Thiocapsa bogorovii: one gene and its partners. The protein of the gene in region 1 interacts with the protein of each later gene in a pairwise test. Links are inferred from orthologs where the notes say so. Each region holds a gene or a part of one and is shown on either strand. Other genes may lie near its edges.

Region 1 (5,953 bases):
AGCGCCTCGCGCGCTCGGCGCTCGGCATGATCCCGCCGGGACGCTACGCCTTCGAAGACGTGATGGACGACGACGGCCAGGGGACCGAGGCGATCCCGATCCGGGTGGCCCTCGATGTGACGCCCGAGGGGATCCATGTCGATTTCGCCGGAACCGCAGGGCAAGTCGCGGGCAACATTAATTGCCCGCTCTCGGTCGCCGCGGCCGCCGTCTTCTACGCCTTTCGTTGCTTGATGCCACCGCAGACGCCTGCCTGCGGCGGGACCTTCCGCGCGATCGGCCTGACCGCACCGCTCGGCTGCTTGCTCAACGCGCAGCGCCCTGCAGCGGTGGCCGCGGGCAACGTCGAGACGAGCAGCCGTGTCGTGGATGTCGTGCTGGGCGCGCTCGCCCGAGCAATCCCGGATCGCATCCCGGCGGCCAGCCAAGGCAGCATGAACAACCTTGCGGTCGGCAGCACCGAGGCCGGTGCGGCCTGGGATTACTACGAGACCATCGGTGGCGGCATGGGCGCAGGTGCCAGCGGCGGCGGTTGGTCGGGGGTTCAGACCCACATGACCAACACCCTCAATACGCCGATCGAGGTGCTGGAGGCGCGCTACCCCTTGCGGGTGTCGCGGTATGCCCTGCGATCCGGCTCGGGTGGCCGCGGCGCACGCGCCGGCGGCGACGGACTGGTCCGTGAGCTGACCTTTCTCGCCCCGGCCGAGGTGACGCTTCTCACCGAGCGGCGCCGCGTCGCGCCTTGGGGCATCGCAGGCGGCGGTCCCGCGCGCGCCGGTCGGAATCAGCTCAATGGGAAAGAACTGCCGCCCAAGGTCAGTCTTCGTGTGGCGAGCGGGGATCGCCTCGCTGTGGAGACACCGGGCGGCGGCGGTTGGGGTCACGAGCCGGAGCCGGAAGGATAAGTCGCTGTTGATTTCCTTTGCGTCCGTCGCGCCTTTGCGGTTCAAATCCAGTATCAGAAAACGGGGTCACCGACGAGCGATCCCGACCTCATGGGAGCGGTCCGATGTGCGGTATCTGTGGTGAATTGAGGCTCGACGGCGCCCCGGCCGACCTGGAGACCATCCAGGCCATGATGGGCGAGCTGGTGCGGCGCGGCCCGGACCACGGCGGCAGCTACAGCGACGGGGCACTCGGGTTCGGCCATCGGCGGCTCTCGATCATCGATCTGTCGGTGCGTTCCAATCAGCCGATGGTCGACGCCGAGCTCGGACTCGCCCTGGTCTTCAACGGAACCATCTACAACTATCGGGCGCTGCGTCGCGAGTTGGAAGAGCGCGGCTACCGCTTCTTCTCCGAAGGTGACAGCGAGGTCATCCTCAAGGCCTGGCACGCTTGGGGAACCGACTGCTGCGCGCGCCTGCACGGCATGTTCGCCTTCGCCGTCTGGGACGCGAATCAGCAGGTGCTCTTTCTCGCGCGTGACCGCTTCGGGATCAAGCCGCTCTATTGGTCCGAACAGGGCGGAACGCTGCGTTTCGCCTCCAGTACGCAGGCACTCCTGGCCGGCGGCGGGGTGGATACGGCGATCGACCCGGTCGCACTGCATCATCTCTTCACCCTGCATGCCGTGGTCCCCGCGCCGCGCACCATCCTGCGCGGGGTGCGCAAGCTCACGCCCGGACACTGGCTGCGGTTCGACGCGCGTGGCCGCCGGACCGAAGGCACTTATTGGCGTCTGGATGCGACGCGCCCGGCGGAGCCCCGGAGCGATGCCGACTGGCTGGAGGCGATCCACGTCGCGCTGCGTCAGGCGGTCAAGGTCCGCAGCGAGGTCGCCGATGTGCCGGTCGGCGTCTTGCTTTCGGGTGGGCTGGATTCGAGCCTCCTCGTTGCCTTGCTCGCCGAGGCGGGCGTGTCCGACCTGCGGACCTTCTCGGTCGGCTTCGAAGACACGCCCGAAGAGGCCGGGAGCGAGTTCCAATACTCGGATCTCGTCGTCGAGCGTTACGGCACCCGGCATCATCGCTTCCTGGTCCCGAACGCCCAGGTCCTGCAGCGTCTGCCCGAGGCGATCGACGCCATGACCGAGCCCATGTTCGGCCAGGACGCCGTGGCCTTCTATCTCCTGGCCGAGCAGGTCTCGCGCGAAGTCAAGGTCGTACAGTCCGGACAGGGCGCGGACGAGGTCTTCGGCGGCTATTTCTGGTATCCGCGCATCGCGGCCGAGCGCGAGGGCTCGGCGGTCGAACGCTTCGCCAAACACTACTTCGACCGCGATCACGACGAATACCTGCGCATGGTCACCGACACCTACGCCGGCGAGGACCACACCTCGGCGCTGATCGCCGAGCGCCTGGCCGAGCCCGACGCGGACGAGCTGTTGGATGCGGTCCTGCGTCTGGACGCAACGACCCTGATCGTCGACGACCCGGTCAAACGAGTCGACAACATGACGATGGCCTGGGGTCTGGAGGCACGGGTGCCCTTTCTGGATCATCACCTCGTCGAGCTCGCCGCACGCTGCCCGCCCGAGCTCAAGCTTCGCGAGGGCGGAAAATATCCACTCAAGGCGATGGCGCGCGGCCTCCTCCCGGATGCCGTCATCGACCGTCCCAAGGGCTATTTCCCGATGCCGGCGCTCAAATACGTCCGCGGCCCCTTTCTGGAACTGATGCGCGACGTCCTCGCATCACGGGTCAGCCGAGAGCGCGGTCTCTACCGGAAAACCTATCTGGACCAGCTACTCGCTGCACCGGACATGCACCACACCCGCATCCAGGGCAACAAACTCTGGCACCTCGCCTTACTGGAGCTTTGGCTGCAGCGCAACGTCGATCCACTCGGGTGAGCGCGCGGCCACCCGGGGAAACGCAAGCGCCCAAGCGGGATGGATCACCACTCCCCTTTCGGGGTAGCTTGAAAAGCCCCTCACCGTCCCGACCCTTGTCAGATGGGTCCCCACACGAGATAGAGGTCAGCGATGGATGTTTTGGAGCGAATCGGCGAACAGGTGAAGACGAATCCGGTCGTCATCTACATGAAAGGCACGCCGCAATTTCCCCAGTGCGGTTTTTCGATGAGGGCGTCAGCCGCTTTGCAGGAGTGCGGTGTTCCCTTTGCCTACGTAAACGTGCTGCAGGACCCGGAAATCTTCGAGAATCTTCCGCGTTATGCAGATTGGCCGACCTTCCCCCAGGTCTATATCGACGGAGAACTGGTCGGCGGATGCGATATCACGCTGGAGCTTCACGCCAGTGGCCAGCTCAAGAGCATGATGGAAGAGGCGGCCTCCAAGCACGCCTGAGCCGTCACATGCGGGGATCGGCCAAGCCGCGCCACCCGATTGCACGCGCCCGGCTTCAGGTCGGCTCCTTGTCCTCCCAAACCCGCACCGGGTCGAGCTCACGCCACCGATTCACCACGGCGCAAAAAAGACGCGCGGTCTGCTCGGCGTCGTAGATCGCCGAGTGGGCCTCGCTGCTCTGCCAACCGAGACCCGCCTCCTTTGCCGCACGCGCCAGCACGGTTTGACCAAACATCAGGCCGGCCAAGGTCACCGTGTCGAAGACACTGAAGGCGTGGAACGGGTTACGCTTGAATCCGGTCCGCTCGACGGCGGCTTTGACGAACCCGAGGTCGAAATGGGCGTTGTGCCCGACCAAGATCGCCCGATTGCACCCGGTGGATTTGACTGCTTTGCGGATCGGCGTGAGGATGCGGGTCAAGGCGTCCCATTCCGAAATCGCGTCCCGGAAGGGGTGGTCGGGATCGATCCGATTGAAGGCCAGCGCGCTCGGATCGATCTCCGAGCCGACGAAGGGCAGCACGTGACAGGCGATGGGCGCGGCCGGCTCGAGTCGCCCGTCGGGCAGCATTCGGATAATAATAGCGGCGATCTCCAGCAGGGCATGCCGCTGAGCGTCGAAGCCGGCTGTTTCGACATCGACCACCACCGGCAGAAAGCCCCGAAAGCGCGCGGCGATCCCTTCTCTCATTCTGGGTTCTTGATTCATGGCGACAGCATAAGTGGCGCGCGGATGATTGCCAAACACAGTGATTGTGCCGGCGCGTCGCCTCGGTCGGGCTTGTTTGTTTGCCGCGGCCGCAGCGGGTCCTCCGCGGCGTTCGAGGCCGGTCATGCAGCCAGACGCACGCGACGGCGCGTGCAATGATCGCCCGACTCCTTCTCGCCGCATGGCTAGCGGCCGGCAGCACATGCGCTTGGGCCGATCAGCCGACGAACGCGGACGACACCGCCGAGTCTGCCGGACACGCCGCGACCCGTGGAATCCTCTTCGAGATCCACTCCCCATCAGGCGCCCCACCGAGCTTTCTCTTCGGTACGATCCATAGCGAGGACGTGCGGGTCGTGGAGCTTCCGGCGCCCGTGCGCGAGGCCTTCGATAGGAGCCCGAGTGTCGCCCTCGAGGTGGTCCCGGATGCCTCCGCCATCATCCGAGCGATGGTCACCATGGCTTACACCGACGGACGACTTCTGCGCGACGTTCTCCCCGCGGACCTCTACCAGGAGACCGCCGCAGCGCTTGGCGGCATCGGGATGCCGGAGGAGGCCTTCAAGGACCTCAAGCCCTGGGCTGTCGCGACACTGCTGAGCAGCCCGCCCTCCGAGACAGGCGAGTTTCTGGATATGCTGCTGTTTCGTCGGGCGGTCGCAGACGGCAAACGGGTCGAGGGCCTCGAAACCATGACCGAGCAGCTCACCGTCTTCGATGCCCTCCCCGAGTCCGATCAGATCACGCTGCTGAGAGAGACGCTCGCGTCGCGAGACCAACTGCCGCGCATCTTCGAGGCACTGACCGCAGCCTACCTGAAACGCGATATCGACGAATTGCAGCGCCTGAGCGAACAGCACCTCGCGGACAGCGACCCTCGTCTCGCGGCACTCTTCCAGAGAGTGGTCATCGATTCGCGCAACCTCCGTATGGTCGAGCGCATGGCGCCCCTCCTCGACGAGGGCGGCTGGTTCATCGCGATCGGCGCCCTGCATCTCCCCGGCGATCAGGGGGTCGTCGCCCTGCTGCGACAGCGTAACCATCGCGTCACGGTCGCGTTCTGAAACGCCCATCGGGAACCGGCACACACTCGCTTGCGGCCGATGGAACGGGGCATACCGGTGCAAAGGACGTGGATCGAGCGAGGTACCGGCTGTGATAGCATTTGCCGAACATGTCGCGAGAGATCTGCAACGCATGAAGGACCGTGATTCGAGCGCCTATCGACAACTGACTGGGCTGGGTGTCTTGATCATCCTGCTGATCTGCACGGGCTGCACATCCTCGCCGAGCCGGATCTCGGAGCCACGCGACCCGCTCGAGCCGTTCAATCGGGCCGTCTTCCGTTTCAATACGGATTTCGACAACGCGTTCTTGAAGCCGATCGCCAAAGGCTATCAGGCCGTCACGCCGGATCCGGTCGAACGTGGCGTGACCAACTTCTTCGGCAACCTTTCCGACGTTACCTCGTTCGTCAACAATGTTCTCCAATTCAAGATGTCGCGTGCAGGCAGCGACGTCGGACGTCTCTTCATCAACTCCACGGTTGGCGTGCTGGGTTTCGTGGACGTCGCGACCAACGTGGGTTTACCGAGCTACAAGGAGGATTTCGGTCAGACACTCGGCTACTGGGGTCTGGATTCCGGCGCCTTCGTCATGGTGCCCTTCTTGGGGCCGAACAGTGTCCGGGACATCTTCGGCGATGTCGGCGATATCTTCACCGACCCCTTGTTCAACCTCGAGCCCGTCTTCGATCTCCCCAGAGATCACGTGTATTGGGGCCTGATCGCACTCCGGGCGGTCGACCGTCGAGCGAGCTATCTGGCGACCAGCCAGATCCTCGAGGACGCGGCCATCGACCCCTACATCCTCCTGCGCGATGCCTATCTGCAGCGGCGCCACTATCGGGTGCACGACGGAAACCCGCCAAAGATCGAAGGTGAAGAGGACTTCTGGGACGAGGTGGAGTTCGACTAAACCGCGCCCGGCGC
Region 2 (5,733 bases), 2.1 Mb from region 1 along the record:
CTCCACGCTCGCCGGGGGCAATGCCGCGCTCGAGCTCTTCGGAGCCGAGGACGGCGAGCACACCCATTACGGGAATCTGGAAAAGGCCGCGGGCGGGACACTGCTGCTCGACGAGGTCGCCGACATGGAGCTGGATGCCCAGGCCAAGCTGCTCGGCGCACTCGATACCGGAGCCTTCATCCGCGTCGGGGGAACCGAGCCGGTGCGGATCGATGTGCGGATCATCGCCGCGACCCAGCGCAATCTCGAAGAGGAGGTGCGTGCCGGGCGTTTCCGCGAGGATCTCTTCTACCATCTCAACGTCGTCCCGCTGAACATCCCTCCGCTGCGAGAACACGCCGAGGATGTCCCGGATCTGCTGAACTTCTATCTCGACTATTTCGCGACCCACGAGAAGCTGCCGTACCGCCGCTTCAGCGTGGGTGCGCAAAACTATCTGCGCAACTACTCCTGGCCGGGCAACGTGCGCGAGCTCAAGAACCTGGTGCAACGGGTCCTGATCTTGGGTGCCGGGGACGAGATCAGTCAGAAGGAGGTCGAATCCGCGCTCGGTGCACCGCCGGCATCCCAGGGACAGGCGCTCGAAGGCCTGGTCTCGTTCGATCAGCCGCTGCGCCAGGCGCGCGAGCAGTTCGAGAAGGCCTATCTGGATTACCAGCTCGAAAAACACACAGGCAACGTCAGCAAGATGGCCAAGGAGGCGGGAATGGAACGCACGCATCTCTACCGCAAGCTCCGCTCGCTGGGGATCGAGATCAAGGAGCGGCGTTGACGTGCGTCCCCCGTTGAAGTGCGTCCGGCGAGGCATGTCCAGTTGGAATCTGGAACACAGGTTGGGCGTCTCTACAGACCTTGGCACTGACGCACTTCAAGTTCTTTGTTTCCATATCTTAAACCGCGTCGCGCCGATCGTACCGAGGAGCGACGAGGCCGAAGGACGCCACGCCACAACATGAAATCCCCGGACGCGGTTTAATCAATGAAGATCATCATCCTCGGTGCCGGCCAAGTCGGGACCTCGGTGGCCGCCAATCTGGTCAGCGAGGCGAACGATATCACCGTCGTCGATCACAACCCGGACCTGCTCAGGGAGCTTCAGGATCGTTTCGATCTGCGCACCATCCTGGGCCACGGTGCGCACCCGGACGTGCTGCGTCGCGCGGGTGCGGAAGATGCCGACATGATCATCGCGGTCACCAACAGCGACGAGACCAATATGGTGGCCTGCCAGGTCGCCTACACGCTCTTTCACACCCCGACCAAGATCGCGCGGGTGCGGGCGCAGAGCTTTCTCGATCAACCCAAGCTGTTCGGGACCGATGCCCTGCCGATCGACTTTCCGATCAGTCCGGAGGCATTGGTCACCGAGTACATCCTGCGTCTGGTCGAAAACCCCGGGACCTTGCAGGTGCTCGACTTCGCGGGGGGACGCATCCGACTGGTCGCGGTCAAGGCCTACTACGGCGGACCCCTGGTCGGGCACGAGCTGCGCACCCTGCACGAGCACATGCCCAAGGTCGACGCGCGTGTCGGTGCCATCTACCGTCATGATCGGGCCATCGAGCCCCAAGGCGATACGGTCATCGAGGCCGACGACGAGATCTTCTTCGTCGCCGCCCCCGTGCACATCCGCTCGGTCATGAGCGAGCTGCGGCGTCTCGACCGTCCCTACAAGCGTCTGATCATCGCCGGCGGCGGCAATATCGGTACGCGGCTCGCGGGAGCGCTGGAGGTCAACTATCGGGTCAAGGTCATCGAGCGCGATCTGAAACGCTGCAAGCGTATTGCCGAGAATCTCGAGAAGACGATCGTGCTGCACGGCGACGCGGCGGATCGTGATCTGCTCCTGGAAGAGAATATCGAGAACACCGACGTCTTTTGCGCCGTCACCGACGACGACGAGGCGAATATCCTCTCGGCGATGCTCGCGAAGCGGCTCGGCGCACGCAAGGTCATGGCCCTGATCAACCGCCCGTCCTACGTCGAGCTGGTGCAATCCGGGGCCATCGACATCGCCATCTCGCCGCAGCAGGCGACCATCGGAAGCCTGTTGAAGCACATCCGGCGCGGCGACGTCGTCGTCGTGCATTCTCTGCGACGCGGCGCGGCGGAGGCCATCGAGGCCATCGCCCACGGCGACGAGACCTCGAGCAAGGTGATCGGACGCAGCATCGAGAACATCAGGCTCCCGCGGGGCACCAGTATCGGTGCGATCGTTCGCGGCGACGAGGTCCTGATGGCGCACCACGACACCGTGATCGCACCGGAAGACCACGTCATCCTCTTCCTTCAGGACAAGGCGCGGATCCCGGAGGTCGAGCGACTGTTCCAGGTGGGGGTCACGTTTCTCTAAGGAAATGACGATGGGTACACACATCCGTCTGCCGCGTCATCCCCTCACGACCGCCGCATGACCGACGCGCGCCGGTGGCGGCTCGATCCGTGCCGGCGACAGGATCTCCCACGACTCGCCTCGGGTTGCCGATTCGCATTGGCCGCCCGGTTCCGGGTCCGGAGAATAGGCGGTCATGAACATCCTCATCCGTATTCTTGCACTCGCGGCGATCGCGATCCTCGTCGCCTTTGCCGCCTTTCACCCATCGGACTCGACCCCGGAAGCAGAGGGTTCGGAACTGCTCGACCTTGCCGAGCAAGGCGATCTCTCCGCCTTGAACGCCCTCTTGAAGCCATCTACGACGGTCGATGTTCGCGACAGCTGCGACTGGACGCCGCTCATGAAGGCCGCACTTTACGGGCACCTCGATGTCGTCGAGCGGCTCCTCGAGGCCGGTGCCGAGATCGACGCCCGGGACAAGGGCGGTTACACGGCCATGATGCTCGCGGCCTCGAACGATCACGCATCGATCGTGGATTTACTGTTGCGCAACGGCGCCATGATCGATCATCAAGAGCAGACCGAAGGCTGGACGGCCTTGATCTGGACCGCCGGAAAAGGCCACGACGAGACGGTCGAGGTCCTACTGCGCCATGGCGCCGATCGTACCCTCAAGGACTTCGCGGGGCGCTCGGCGGCGGACCACGCACGCGAGGCCGGTCACCTGGCCCTCGTCGAGCGTCTTTCGGGACAACAAGGCTAGACTCCTGAACGCGGTCGGGTCGCCTGCGGACACATCACCGGCCTCGATGCTTGTGTCGGTGAGGAAGGGGCCATAGTTGACGAGGACGCGCCCGAACGGGCGATCCGAGCCGGAGCCCAGATGAACCGAAAAACCCGCATCGAGGACACCCTGAAGACCACCTTCGACCCCATGCATCTCGAGGTCGTCGACGAAAGCCACATGCATTCGGTGCCTGCCGGCGCCGAATCCCACTTCAAGATCCTGGTGGTCAGCGAGGCCTTCGCCGACAAGAGCCTGGTCGCGCGGCATCGTCTCCTCAATCGCGCCCTGAGCAGCGAGCTCGAAGGCGGACTCCACGCCATCGCTCTACACACCTGGACCCCGGAGGAGTGGTTCGCCAAAGGCGGCGTTGCCCCCGAATCGCCGCCCTGCCAGGGCGGCTCGAAGGCGACGCCGCACTAGTACCTCGTTCCACCTTATTTTGCATGCTCAGAGCCCCCCCAAAGGCGTCAGGGCAAGGCACAGTCCGCGGGGAATAGTGGGTGCTATTTCCAAGGGCTGTAACGCTGCCCTGGCGCCTTTGGGGGGGCTCCCGAAGGGCGAGGCGAGAAGCGTTCAGCGCCGTTGTTGCGCGAGCTTGAAAGAGGGTCACTCTTCCTTCACTCGCGCGCCTAGCCGCTGAACGCTTCTCGCCTCGCTGAGCACGCAAAATAAGGTGGAACGAGGTACTAGACCCGGCGGTTGATCGGATCTGCGAAGTATTCTCGCGTCATCCGAAAGACGATCGGGCTGAGCAAGAGCAGTGCGACCAGATTGGGAATCGCCATCAGGGCATTGAGCGTATCGGCGACCAGCCAGATGAAATCAAGCTCGAGCATCGCCCCGACCGGAATGACCGCGACCCAGACCAGCCGAAAGGGAACGATGGCGTGGATCCCCAACAGGTATTCCACACAGCGTTCGCCGTAGACGCTCCACCCCAGGATGGTCGTAAAGGCAAAGAGCGCCAGCCCGAGGGTCACGATGTAACCGCCCACCGACGGCAGGCCGGCACTGAAGGCCGCCGAGGATAGGCCCGCGCCCGTCTCTCCGCTCGTCCAGACCCCCGTGACCATAATCACCAAGCCAGTGATGGTGCAGATGATAATGGTGTCGATGAAGGTGCCGAGCATGGCGACCGTGCCCTGCTGGATGGGATCGTGGCTCTGCGCGGCCGCATGCGCGATGGGGGCGCTACCTAGACCGGCCTCGTTGGAGAAGATGCCGCGGGCCACGCCCATCTGGATGCCCAGCATCAGCGTTGCGCCCGCAAATCCGCCCGCAGCGGCCGTCGGCGAGAAGGCGTGCAACACGATCTGATAGATGGCTTGCGGAATCTGGTCGACGTTGAAGGCCAAGACCACCAAACCACCGACGACATAGGCGATCGCCATGAAGGGAACCAGCTTGCCGGCGACCTGGGCGATCCAACGAATGCCGCCGATCAGGACCAAACCGACCAGCACGGCCATCGCGATCCCCGACCAGAGCTCCGGGATCGCGAAGGTGCCGTTGAGGGCGTGCGACACCGAATTGGCCTGGACCATGTTGCCGATCCCGAATCCGGCGAGCCCCCCGAAGATCGCGAAGGCGGTGCCAAGCCAGAGCCATCGACGACCCAGTCCGTTCTTGATGTAGTACATCGGGCCACCGACGTAGTTGCCCTTTTCATCCACCTCGCGGTATTTCACCGCCAGGACGCCCTCGGCATACTTGGTGGCCATGCCGACGAGCGCCGTGCACCACATCCAGAACAGGGCACCGGGTCCACCGATCGCAATCGCCGTGGCGACACCGGCGATGTTCCCCGTCCCGATCGTCGCTGCAAGCGAGGTCATCAAGGCGTTGAAGGGCGTGATGTTGCCTTCGCCTTGAGCATGCCGCCCGGCCCACAGCATCTTGAATCCGTACCCCAACTTGAGGATCGGCATCAAGCGTAGGCCGAGCATCAGGAAGAACCCGGTTCCCAAGATGAGAACCAGCATGGGAGGGCCCCAGACAAGCCCGTTGATCGTGCCGACCCAATCCGCGATCACCTCCACGTGAAGCCTCCTCTAAAGACAGTTGCGCGCCCGCCGGGGCCGCCGGACAGTCGGCGGCGTGAGCGGGAGTCGATTCCGGAAACCGGATGCAACTATACACGTCAACCGGATGGATTCGCTCGAGAATGACGCCGGATCCGGCCGGGATGGGGCAGTCGAACGCGATCCGACAGTTGAAGGGCTTTGCCCTGCCCGCCCGATCGCCGTATCCTTAGCCGGTTAACGAGCTTGATTGCCCTGCACACGCCGATCGCCTCGGGTTTCATGGTACCCACCGAGAACCGCGCGCCTGAACGGCGACGAGCCGGCTCGGAAGACGGCGCAAGCATGACCCCCACAGTGTTGAACACGCCGAATCGGCGACCCGAGCCTCATGAAACTTCTTGTCGACTTCTTTCCTATCCTTCTCTTTTTTGTCGCCTACAAGCTTGAGGGCATCTATGTCGCGACCGGGGTCGCGATCGCCGCCTCGGCGGTTTTGGTGGGATGGTCTTGGGTGCGTCGACGGCGTGTCGAGACCATGCCGCTGGTGACACTCGGACTGCTCGTCCTGTTCGGCGGACTGACGCTCG
Region 3 (5,757 bases), 2.8 Mb from region 1 along the record:
AACGCATTCGCCGCACCCTCCCGGATCTGGCGCGGATGGCCCGGCTGCAGGAGCAGTTGGGCGGGATCGGCGCCGTGCCCGTACTCGCCGAGGATTTCGCGTCGCGTCGCGAGGAGGCGGTCGCCAAACAGACCCGTGCCGTCGAGGCGCGCACCAATGCGCAGCAACGGCTCGATGGGTTGCGCGGACTCATTTGCGAGCTGAGCGATGCCGTGTCGGAGGCTCTGCTCGGGGAGTCGGAGTCGATCGACGACCTGCGCGAACGGCTCGGCAGCCATCGCAAGGCCGCGCGCGATCGCACCGAGCTGGTCGCCGAGCTGACGGGCCGGGAGTCCGAGGCGAGCGCGCTGCTGCGGCAGGCGCGTCCGGACTTGACCCGCGATGCCGCGCCTGCCGATGTGGCTCGACTGACGCCGCTGCTCGCGCGCAGGCGAAGCGCGACCGATCTCGGCGCCCGCAAGGCCGCCTTGATCGATGCGGTCGCCAAGACCCGTGCCGATCTCGCCGAGACGCAAGAGCGCCTCGGGCTGCGCACCGCGGCGCTTGCCGAGCTGCCCCCGGCGGTTGTTTCGACCGATCTGCAGATCGCACTCGATGCCGCGCGCCGGGCGGGAGACCTGGATCAGACGCTTGTCGAGGAGCGGGTGGCGTTGGCGGCGCAACTGAAGGCTTGCGAGCAGGGGCTCTCTGCACTCGGTCTCTGGTCGGGCGGGTTGGCCGATCTGCTTGCCGCACCGCTGCCCGACGAGGAGAGTCTGCGGCGCTTCGCGGACGAGACCCGCGCTCTGAACGAACAACGGCAGGCACTGGAGTCGAAGCGTTCGGAGGTGGTCGGCGAGCGACTGCGGTGCGAAGAGGCCCTGCGGGTGCTCGAGCTGAGCGGCTCGGTTCCCTCCGAGGAGGAGCTGACGCTCTCGCGTGCGCATCGCGATCGGGGCTGGCTGCTCGTGAAGCGGGCATGGCTGGCGGGCGCGGATGTCGCCGCCGAGGCTCGGCTCTACGACGCCGCAGCACCTCTTCCGGATGCCTTCGAAGGGGCTTTGACGGGGGCCGACGAGGTTGCCGATCGTCTGCGCCGCGAGGCAGGGCGCGTCCATGACCGTGCAACGACACAGGCACGACTGGAGGTCGTGCAGCATGAGCTGGAGGAGACCGAACGTGCGCTGGCCGAGCTGGCATCGTGCGTCGCCCGCTCCGAGACGGCATGGCATGGGCTTTGGTCCGCCTGCGGCCTGATCCCGCTACCACCGTCCGAGATGCTGCCCTGGCTCGTTCGCGCCGCGCGGCTTCGCGAGCTGATCCGCCGGGCCGACGAGATTCGCGAACGGATCGAAGCCCGCGAGGCGGTCCGGGCTTCGCACCGCGCGGCGCTCCTGAGCGCACTCGGCTCGGGGGACCGGACCGTCGAGCTCGGATCCACGGCGCTCGCCAAGCCCGAGCTCGGCGGCCTCATCGGGTTGGCAGAGGACCGGCAGCGCGCCGCGGAGGACGGCGCGCGTGCGCGTCTCGCGCTGGAGCGCGAGATCGCGGAGCTCCAAGAGCGCGCCCGAGGGTTGAGTCGCGAGCTGTCCGAGGCCGAGGCCGATTACGCAGGGTGGCAGAAGGACTGGACGGCGCTTATGGCCGAGCTCGGACTCGCGCCGGATGCCGGTCCCGGCGAGGTCTCGGACGATCTTCAGGCCATCGCGGATGCGGTGGCGAAGGTTGAGGCCGGCGCGGTTTTGAGACGGCGTATCGAGGGGATCGATCGGGATGCCGCGGCCTTCCTCGAGCAGACCCGCGAATGCCTCGGTCGGCTCGCGGTCGACCTGCTGGACCGGCCGGTCGAGGACGCGATCTTGACGCTCCACGCGCGGCTCGACGAGCAACGTGCCATCAAGACGCGACTCGACGAGCTGCGTGCCCAGGCGAGTCGCACCGAGGATGAGATTCGCGAGTCGGAGACGGCGATCGCGGCGGCCGATCGCGTCCTCGCCGAGCTCTGTCGTCAAGCCGGGTGCGAATCGCCCGACCAATTACCGCTGATCGAGGCGCGTGTCCGTGAGCGGCGGCGACTCACCGACGAGCTGGAAGATGTCGAACGTGCACTCATGCGCGCCGGTGACGGCCTCGGAATCGACGCGCTCGCACAAGAGGCGGCCGCCGTCGACCAAGATCGGGTGGTCATGCGGCTGACCGAGATCGACGCGCGCCTCGAGCAGGAGCTGCGTCCGGCGCACCGAGCGCTGATCGAAGAGAAGGCCGACGCGGATCGTGCACTCAAGGCGATGGGCGGGGAGGGCACCGCCGCCGCGCTCGCCGAGGGATCCCAACAACTCCTCGCCGGCATCCGCACCCATGCCGAGCAGTATGTCCGGCTCAAGCTTGCGGCGCGTATCCTGCGTGACGAGATCGAACGTTTCCGCCGCCAAAACAGCGACCCCATCCTCGGGCGCACCAGCCACTATTTCGCGCGCCTCACCTGCGGCGCCTTCAGTGCGGTCGAAACCGATTTCGACGAAGCCGACCAGCCCGTTTTGGTCGGTCTGCGCAACAGCGGTGAGCGACTGCGCGTTGAGGCGATGAGCACGGGGACCCGCGATCAACTCTATCTGGCGCTGCGCCTGGCCAATCTTGAGCAGTATCTCCAAGCGGCCGAGCCGATGCCGTTCGTCGTCGACGACATCCTCATTCAGTTCGACGACGAGCGCGCGCTCGCCACGCTCGCGACCCTGGCGGACTTCTCGGCCAAGACCCAGGTGATCCTCTTCACGCACCACGGCCGCGACACCGAGCAGGCTCGGCAGCTCGATCCGGGCCGAGAGCGGATTTGGGTCCACCGGTTGGGGTAGTGTAGGCAAGCCCGTGTGCCAGCCCGGCGGAGCGTCATCCATGCCACTTGGCCGGCTCTTCGAACTTGCTCGTGACAGTCGAAGCACTATCTAATGAGCTTGGCGGCGAGCGCGCGAACCCGTCTGCTCGCCGGTTCGTCAATAGGAACGAGGCTATCAGGAGTTACCGTTGGAAATCGAAGCAGTCGCACAACTCATTCGGCAGGGCATCCCGGGCGCCGAGGTCCAGGTCTCCGGCGACGGGAGTCATTTCGACGCCGTTGTCGTCAGCGAGGTCTTCGAGGGCCTCACGCCGATCAAAAAGCAGCGCTTGGTGATGGACACCGTCAAGCCGCAGATCGCAAGCGGGGAACTGCACGCGCTGTCGATCAAAACCTTGACGCCGGCGCAAGCCGCCGAGCAAGTCGGCTGAGGACAACACGGACTTGCCGCCTCGGCACGGCATGCCCGGACCTTGCCAAGGGTCGCCCCGGTGTCATACTTGTAGGTGAAGGATCAATCCCTTGCGCAGGAGGTCAAGCCATGTTTCTCAAACATCGCACTACCGGCAAGATGATCGAGGTCTTGAGTCAGCGGGATCTGTTCAATCCGATGCACGCCAAGGTCGTCGGGCGCTATCACTATGGTGAGGAGGCCCAAGAGCCGGAGACGTTCGACAAGACCGAGTTGTTGTTTATCTCGGACGAGGCATTGCCGCGCTGCTGGACCGACAGCCATTATCGCGACGACGAGATCCACCACTACTACAAGAAGGCATCCTGATCGGTGGCAGGCCGGCCCGAGTTGCAAGCTCGGGCCGTTTTCTTTGCGCCATTCGCGCATTTGCGATGCCGGTTCCCGAATCCAGTCCGGCCGGGCCGGGCTAACGATCAAGGCCGTCGGTTGATTGTGGCGCGCACTGGGGTTGGCTCGGGGAGGATGGGTTTCGCTTCGCTCGACCCATCTTCCGGCCCTTAGCCGCCGTTCGTGTCGGACGCCGGTGCGATCTCCACCAATATCCGCCCGTGCGTCTTCCCCGCGAGTATCTCTTCGAAGACCCTTGGCAGGCCATCCAGATCGACGGTCTCTCCGAGTAGCAGGTCCAAGTCGGCCGGGCGCCAGTCGCTCGCCAGGTGGCCCCACAGCTCCGCGCGCAGCCCCTGTGGGACATCGACCGAGTTGCAGCCGAGCAGGCTCACCCCGCGCAGGATAAAGGGCATCACGGTGGTCTCGAGCTGGTGGCCGCCGGCGAGCCCGATGCTGGCGATGTTCCCGTTCGGGACCATGGTGCGCGTGATCTGCGCGAGTGTCTCGCCGCCGACATTGTCGATCGCGCCGCCCCAGACGGCTTTTTCCAAGGGCCGCTTCGCCTCGGCCAGAGCATCGCGCCCGATGATGCGCGCGGCGCCGATGGCCTTCAGCCAGTCTGCGAGCGCCGGTTTCCCCGAGAGCGCGACCGCCTCGTAGCCGAGCCGCGAGAGGATCGCGATCGCGATTGAACCGACCCCGCCGCTCGCGCCCGTCACGAGGATCGGACCCATATCGGGTTTCTGACCGTTGACCTGCATCCGGTGCACGGCGAGCGCCGCGGTGAATCCGGCGGTGCCCAGGATCATGGTCGCGCGCGGGTCCAACCCGACCGGAATCGGTGTCAGCCAGGTCGCCGGGACGCGGAGATACTCTGCATAGCCGCCGTCGTGGTCGAAGCTCAGGCCCCAGCCTGTGGCGACGACCGCATCACCTGCCCGGTAAGCGGGATCATTGGATTGCTCCACGATGCCGGCCGCGTCGACCCCGCCGACCAGCGGGAAGGTACGCAGGATCTTCCCGCGCCCCGTGCCGGCGAGTGCATCCTTGTAATTGACGCTTGAATGGATGACACGAACCAAGACCTCGCCCGTCTCGGGGGCCTGCTTCGGGAGCGCCTCGAAGCCGGCGCGGTGGCCCTCTGCGTCCTGATGAATCCGGAATGCCCGATAGTTTTCCACTAGATCACCTCCACCGGGATCAGCCCGATTTTGTTGCGCCATTTGGCAGGTCCGGTACGGTGGACGGACTCACCGCGGCTGTCGACGGCGACGGTCACCGGCATGTCTTCCACCTCGAATTCGCGAATCGCTTCCATTCCAAGATCCTCGAAGGCGATCAGTCGAGACGACTTGATCGCCTTGGCCACCAAGAAGGCCGCACCGCCGACGGCCATCAGATAGACCGCGCCGTGCTTCTTGATGGCGTCGATCGCCGCGGGACCGCGCTCGGCCTTGCCGATCATCCCGATCAGGCCCGTACGCTCGAGCAGCTGATCGGTGAACGGGTCCATCCGTGTGGCCGTCGTGGGCCCGGCCGGGCCCACGACCTCGTCGCGCACCGGGTCGACGGGGCCGACGTAATAGATGAATCGGTTGGTGAGGTCGACGCCTTCGGGTAGTTGCTCGCCCCGATCAAGGAGATCGGCGATGCGTTTGTGTGCAGCATCTCGGCCGGTGAGCAGCTTGCCCGAGAGCAGGAGGCGCTCGCCGGGTTGCCAGGTCGCGATCTCCTCGCGGGTCAAGCCGTCGAGCTGGACGCGACGTGCCCCGGCGGCCGCGTCCCAGGTGATCGGAGGCCAATCCTCCAGGCTCGGCGGGACGAGCGCAACCGGGCCGGAGCCGTCGAGTGTGAATTCCAGATGTCGTGTTGCCGCGCAATTGGGGATCATGGCGACCGGGAGCGAGGCGGCGTGGGTCGGGTAGGTCAGGATCTTCACATCCAATACCGTGGTGAGCCCCCCGAGACCCTGCGCGCCGATGCCGAGCGCGTTGACCTTCTCATGCAGCTCCAGGCGCAGTGCTTCGATGGGATCCGCAGGTCCGCGCGCCTTGATCTCGTGGACGTCGATGTGCTCCATCAGGGATTCCTTCGCGAGCAGCATCGCCTTTTCGGCAGAGCCCCCGATCCCGATGCCGAG

The links.
Region 2: the proteins of grxD (region 1) and LT988_RS19365 interact in binary tests that used the Escherichia coli proteins (3 or more experiments, as listed by UniProt). The link is inferred for Thiocapsa bogorovii from one-to-one orthologs.
Region 3: the proteins of grxD (region 1) and LT988_RS22515 interact in binary tests that used the Escherichia coli proteins (3 or more experiments, as listed by UniProt). The link is inferred for Thiocapsa bogorovii from one-to-one orthologs.

Annotation. Positions count from the first base shown.
Region 1 is NZ_CP089309.1:2,261,639-2,267,591, forward strand. Bases 1,609-4,591 are described here. They hold grxD (Grx4 family monothiol glutaredoxin), read left to right. Parts: upstream 1,609-2,929; coding sequence 2,930-3,253; downstream 3,254-4,591. Other genes in these bases: LT988_RS10245 (N-acetylglutaminylglutamine amidotransferase), read left to right, coding at 1,609-2,797; rnt (ribonuclease T), read right to left, coding at 3,309-3,944; LT988_RS10260 (TraB/GumN family protein), read left to right, coding at 4,118-4,591. Also shown: LT988_RS10240 (hydantoinase B/oxoprolinase family protein), read left to right, coding at 1-908; more of LT988_RS10245, read left to right, coding at 1,013-1,608; more of LT988_RS10260, read left to right, coding at 4,592-5,026; LT988_RS10265 (MlaA family lipoprotein), read left to right, coding at 5,160-5,939. UniProt on the Escherichia coli protein: Monothiol glutaredoxin involved in the biogenesis of iron-sulfur clusters.
Region 2 is NZ_CP089309.1:4,371,198-4,376,930, reverse strand. What follows is about bases 2,118-4,880. They hold LT988_RS19365 (BolA family protein), read left to right. Parts: upstream 2,118-3,218; coding sequence 3,219-3,542; downstream 3,543-4,880. Other genes in these bases: LT988_RS19360 (alanine/glycine:cation symporter family protein), read right to left, coding at 3,809-4,880; LT988_RS19370 (ankyrin repeat domain-containing protein), read left to right, coding at 2,529-3,098; trkA (Trk system potassium transporter TrkA), read left to right, coding at 2,118-2,353. Outside these bases: LT988_RS19380 (sigma-54-dependent transcriptional regulator), read left to right, coding at 1-772; more of trkA, read left to right, coding at 980-2,117; more of LT988_RS19360, read right to left, coding at 4,881-5,161; LT988_RS19355 (inner membrane-spanning protein YciB), read left to right, coding at 5,535-5,733. UniProt on the Escherichia coli protein: Transcriptional regulator that plays an important role in general stress response. Has many effects on cell morphology, cell growth and cell division. Acts by regulating the transcription of many genes, including dacA (PBP-5), dacC (PBP-6), ampC and mreB.
Region 3 is NZ_CP089309.1:5,049,070-5,054,826, forward strand. The notes cover bases 1,835-4,621. They hold LT988_RS22515 (BolA family protein), read left to right. Parts: upstream 1,835-3,000; coding sequence 3,001-3,243; downstream 3,244-4,621. Other genes in these bases: LT988_RS22510 (ATP-binding protein), read left to right, coding at 1,835-2,831; LT988_RS22520 (acetyltransferase), read left to right, coding at 3,354-3,593; LT988_RS22525 (YhdH/YhfP family quinone oxidoreductase), read right to left, coding at 3,785-4,621. Outside these bases: more of LT988_RS22510, read left to right, coding at 1-1,834; more of LT988_RS22525, read right to left, coding at 4,622-4,798; LT988_RS22530 (fumarate hydratase), read right to left, coding at 4,798-5,757. UniProt on the Escherichia coli protein: Involved in cell resistance against acid stress.